DNA from 2 places in the Pectobacterium cacticida genome. Region 2 is predicted to be linked to the other one. Evidence: predicted binding sites of a transcription regulator. Region 2 holds the regulator's gene; the other holds the start of a gene.
What was found. Region 2 encodes CRP, which controls carbon source genes, mostly activating them, when cyclic AMP is high. Its sites were predicted from a motif close to ATGTGANNNNNNTCACAT; they were not measured.
Positions count from the first base shown of each region.

Region 1: a site for CRP is predicted at 985-1,002, ahead of RFN81_RS02800 (glycine dehydrogenase). Genes of this name have one in related genera too.

Region 1 covers NZ_CP133656.1:596,767-599,228, forward strand. The annotation lists gene RFN81_RS02790 (DUF4312 family protein) at 1-170, opposite strand, end outside; gene RFN81_RS02795 (SFCGS family glycine-rich protein) at 173-535, opposite strand; gene RFN81_RS02800 (glycine dehydrogenase) at 546-866, opposite strand; gene RFN81_RS02805 (sigma-70 family RNA polymerase sigma factor) at 1,309-1,833, shown strand; gene RFN81_RS02810 (DUF4880 domain-containing protein) at 1,830-2,462, shown strand, end outside.
Region 2 covers NZ_CP133656.1:495,853-498,314, forward strand. The annotation lists rRNA gene RFN81_RS02330 (23S ribosomal RNA) at 1-93, shown strand, start outside; rRNA gene rrf (5S ribosomal RNA) at 231-346, shown strand; gene crp (cAMP-activated global transcriptional regulator CRP) at 814-1,446, opposite strand; gene RFN81_RS02345 (OsmC family protein) at 1,820-2,227, shown strand; gene RFN81_RS02350 (phosphoribulokinase) at 2,265-2,462, opposite strand, start outside.

The DNA of each region.
Region 1 (2,462 bases), 100 kb from region 2:
GATTCATTCGCATAAATGACCTGCACATCCTGTGGTTCTATGCGCAGTAAGATGTGTGGCGATGCGGCCATTACCGCAGCCTGTACATGATTTAATGCGTCTGAGAAGGCGCGGGTTTTCGCGTCACCATGGCCTTTAACCCTAACGGTGGTAGTGAACTGTTCTTTCATGGTTATGTGCCGTATTTTTTCAACCATGCCAGAACCAAACGCTCACCTAACTCCTCTTTATCCATAAAACCAAAGCCAAGTACTGTGCAACCTTCATTAATAGCGGTCACGCCTTCTTCCACGGAACGCATACCGTATTTGGCTTTATAGCCATACTTATTTTGTGCGGTGATGGCCCCGGCACCACCACTGCCACAAAATGAAATACCGAAGGTGGCGCCCTCTGCTTTCATCACGTCACCCAATTTCATATCAGCCGCGACGCCGGGTACGACGACCGCTCGGCCACCGGCTTTTTCTACCCCCGCCGCCACTTTTTGGCCTTTACCCAACCGATCGCCAATCACTACCGTAATTTGTCCCATTTTTTGCTCCTTAAGTGTTGTTTTTTGCTACCTCGAAATGGACGGATAACAGCCAGGCTTCTTCTTCTGGGAGGTTGCCAAACGCCGTTACTATTTCCTGGGCCAGGTTCATTGACGAGGGGGAAATCTCGTCGAACAGGCTGGCGTCTACGTCCGGCAACGGCTCACCGGTTACAGACCGATGGGCCATCGCCCGCACGTGGGAAGTCAACATCTGTTGCTGAACCGCATTCGGTACGATGTTGTGCTTGCCCAGCAAGCTATAGACTCGCGTTAGCATATGCTCGGCCAGCGTTGCTGTTTTCTCCGCCCGATTTCCAACGTTGTTCATTACTGCTCCGTTATTTACACGTTTACCACTACGAGTGGCTTCGGTTTAAAACTAACGCGGCGAGTTAATAGTTTGTAGCGAGGAATTTTCCGTTTCGAAGTGGAAAGGCTAATGCCTTTAGTGATATAAATCTAATTTATTGATTTTGTCGGATAATTAAACTGTTTTAATGATTAATTATGGATAAATATAATGATAAATGGCGAAATTAAAGAGGCTAAAAAAGTTTCATGTGAGATAAGAATTTGAAAAGTATAATATTTAGTTATGGCTGTGGCGAATTTTGGCCGCTATCAGGCGCTATGGGTTACCTCCTTTCTGCAAATTCCCTTGTCATGTCCTTATTTTCTTACCTAATTGGCATAACAAAAATGAATAGTCGTTGACTTTCTTGTTAATGATAATAAAAATCATTTCATTCTCGCCATGCTGAGTGAATGCTGTGAACCGTTCTGACGCTATCTGTCCTCATCAGTCTGACATATTGGATGTTCAACAGATTTATCAAGACCACCATACTTGGTTACAGTCGTGGTTGCGGCGGCGCTTAGGGTGTTCGCAGCAGGCCGCCGATCTGGCACAGGATACGTTTTTACGTTTGCTCTGCCAGCGTCAGGACGAGCGCATTCGAGAACCGCGCGCCTGGCTGACGACCGTAGCTCACGGTCTGGTGGTAAATCACTGGCGGCGAAAAGAGATTGAACATGCCTATCTGCGGGTGTTAGCGGAACAAGAATTCACGTTCTCCCCCTCGCTTGAGCACCAGGCTATGGTCGTCGATGCGCTGTTAGTCATCGATCGGATGTTGGCGACATTGCCCAGTAAAGTGCGTCAGGCATTCTTACTGGTGCATCTGGAGGGGCTAACGTATCGGCAGGTCGCAGAACGTTTGGCCGTATCCGAGCGGATGGTAAAAAAATATATGGCGCAGGCAATGCTGAGTTGCCTATTGTGTCAGGAGTTATGATTTCTTCTCTCTCGTCGTCTATTCCCAACGCTGTTTTTCATGCCGCCGCCGAGTGGTATGCCACGCTGTATGATGAAGCCTGTTCCGAAGACGATCGTCAGGCCTGGCAACAATGGTTGGCGCAGGACGAAAGCCATCGGCGTGCCTGGCAACGGGTCGAACAGATCCACGCCCGTTTTCATGCCGTAGACGGTCAGTTAGCCTCTTCGGTATTGGGCAAACGCGGCGCGCAACGGCGGCGTATATTAAAATTAGCCGCGTTTGCCTGCCTAACCGGTAGCGTGGGTTTTAGTCTGCCGTGGGAAAGTTACGCAGCCGATTATCGCACGGGAACGGGGGAAACACGTAAACTCAGCATCGAACCTGGTATGACTGTCTGGCTGAATACGGATTCGGCCCTGAATCAGCAAGGTAATCCGGCATTGTCCCAGCCGTTGACGTTTCAGTTACTTACCGGCGAATTGCTGCTAGACAACCAAACTACACGTGCTGTTCGGCTGACCACGCCGCATGGCGAACTCGCCGCAGCGCATTCCTGCCAGTTGGCTTTGCGCTATACCTCGGCGCAGAGTGTGCTCTCGGTGTTTAGCGGTGAGGTGATGTTAAAAGCGGCCCGATCCGCTGCACGG
Region 2 (2,462 bases):
GGCCGTTGAAGACGACGACGTAGATAGGCTGGGTGTGTAAGCGTAGCGATACGTTGAGCTGACCAGTACTAATGACCCGAGAGGCTTAACCTTACAACACCGAAGGTGTTTTGAGAGATGAAAGACGCATAGAGAACGATATTCAGCTTGTTTTAGGATTGGTTCTGATGGTTACGGAGATGACAAAGAAGGGAGTCATGTTAAGTAACGGTCGGAATGAAACAGATTTGCCTGGCGGCGATAGCGCGGTGGTCCCACCTGACCCCATGCCGAACTCAGAAGTGAAACGCCGTAGCGCCGATGGTAGTGTGGGGTCTCCCCATGTGAGAGTAGGGAACTGCCAGGCATCAAACAAGTGGAAAGCCCCTGTCGCAAGACAGGGGCTTTTTGCTGTGCTGCGCCCAGCATGAGCACATTCCTGCGGGGGAAAGTCCTGCCATAAGTTGATCACAACACAACGAATGAAGCGAAGTGCACTTGCGTGAGGGGGAGCGCAAACGCCAAGAGTCTGGCGGCGAGCTGGATACATCGGCTCAGGGCAATCCAGCTCAAGCAATGGAAGAGTGGTAAGACGGTGAACTGGGCGTTATGTGCAATGGGAGTCAGTGCGACGGTGGCTCAACAGCCGCTGCGGGAGGAGATACAGTGCCAAACTATTCAATAGGGTATTTTAACCCAGCAATGGCTCGACAGTCTGGGAGTGCCTCATCTCTTGGCCTCAACTTCCCAAACCGCCCGGTGCGGACCCGCATGCCGGGTGACGCGGAGGGGCACAGTTCATAAGAACTGCGCCCTATGCCGATTTACAAGGCGTTAGCGAGTGCCATAAACGACAATCGTTTTACCATGAGCAGAAATCAGATTCTGATCTTCTAACATTTTTAGAATACGCCCCACGGTTTCACGTGAACAGCCAACGATTTGTCCAATTTCCTGGCGAGTAATTTTTATTTGCATGCCATCTGGGTGTGTCATGGCATCAGGCTGTTTGGCCAGGTTAAGTAGAGTCTGTGCGATACGGCCAGTGACATCAAGGAAGGCAAGATTGCCCACTTTTTCTGAAGTTACCTGGAGGCGACTTGCCATTTGAGCAGATAGACGCATGAGAATATCTGGATTGACTTGAATAAGTTGGCGGAATTTTTTATAAGAAATTTCTGCAACTTCACAAGCTGTTTTCGCTCGGACCCAGGCGCTGCGTTCCTGACCTTCTTCGAATAGGCCAAGCTCACCAATAAAATCGCCTTGATTGAGGTAGGAAAGGATCATTTCCTTGCCTTCTTCATCCTTGATTAGCACTGCGACAGAGCCTTTAACGATATAGTAAAGCGTTTCTGCTTTTTCACCTTGGTGAATCAGCGTGCTCTTCGATGGATACTTATGGATGTGACAATGGGAAAGGAACCATTCGAGAGTTGGGTCTGTTTGCGGTTTGCCGAGAACCATTCGCTATCATCCTCTGTTGTAATTTACTACGCAAATTACAGGGGTCAGAGTTCCCTGTACGGCGCGTTTAACTGCTAAAAATAAAATTTAGTCTAGGCAGAATGATGTCAGGGAATATACTGGAACCATTGTACCCCCTGATTTCCGGTTGCTGTCTTGCCGCACCGTAAACATAACTGAGGTATGTTTGGTTACGCCATCATCTTCTTCGTTTCAGGGGGCGTCCAGAAACAGTCTATTCTATTTTTGTTTTAACACAGCTTTGAGGATGTGTCTTGTGTTGTCTCGCGTCAGTATGACAACGCGCCGAATTTTGCTGACTTTTGTACAGTTAAGATATAAGTTTTCAAAAAAATTTTAGCGGGGAAGCATCATGCAAGCTCGGGTGAAATGGGTTGAGGGTTTAACGTTTCTGGGGGAGTCCGCGTCAGGGCATCAGATATTGATGGATGGTAATTCCGGTGATAAAGCGCCCAGCCCGATGGAAATGGTGTTGATGTCGGTTGGAGGGTGTAGCGCGATCGATGTAGTGTCGATTCTGCAAAAAGGGCGTAATGATATGACCGACTGTGAGGTGAGATTAACGTCAGAGCGACGGTCTGAAACGCCGCGTTTATTTACTCATATCAATCTGCATTTTATCGTTACGGGCAAAAATCTGACCGATAATGCTGTTGAACGCGCTGCTGCACTATCAGCGGAAAAATACTGCTCAGTAGCGCTAATGTTGAGTAATATTGTTAAGGTAACACACAGCTACGAAATTAGAACGTTGTCATAACGTTTCTCTGAGCGCGATATCGCCGAACCTGTCGCGCTTATTTAATCGCTTTCCCTTCAACCAATCGCTGTACCAGTGGTGCCATGATTAATTCCATCGCCAACCCCATTTTCCCGCCAGGAACGACCAGCGTGTTAATGTGGGAAATAAAGGATCCCTGTAACATGGCGAGTAAATAGGGATAATCAATAGCATCCAACCCCTGAAAGTGAATGACGACGAAACTTTCATCCAG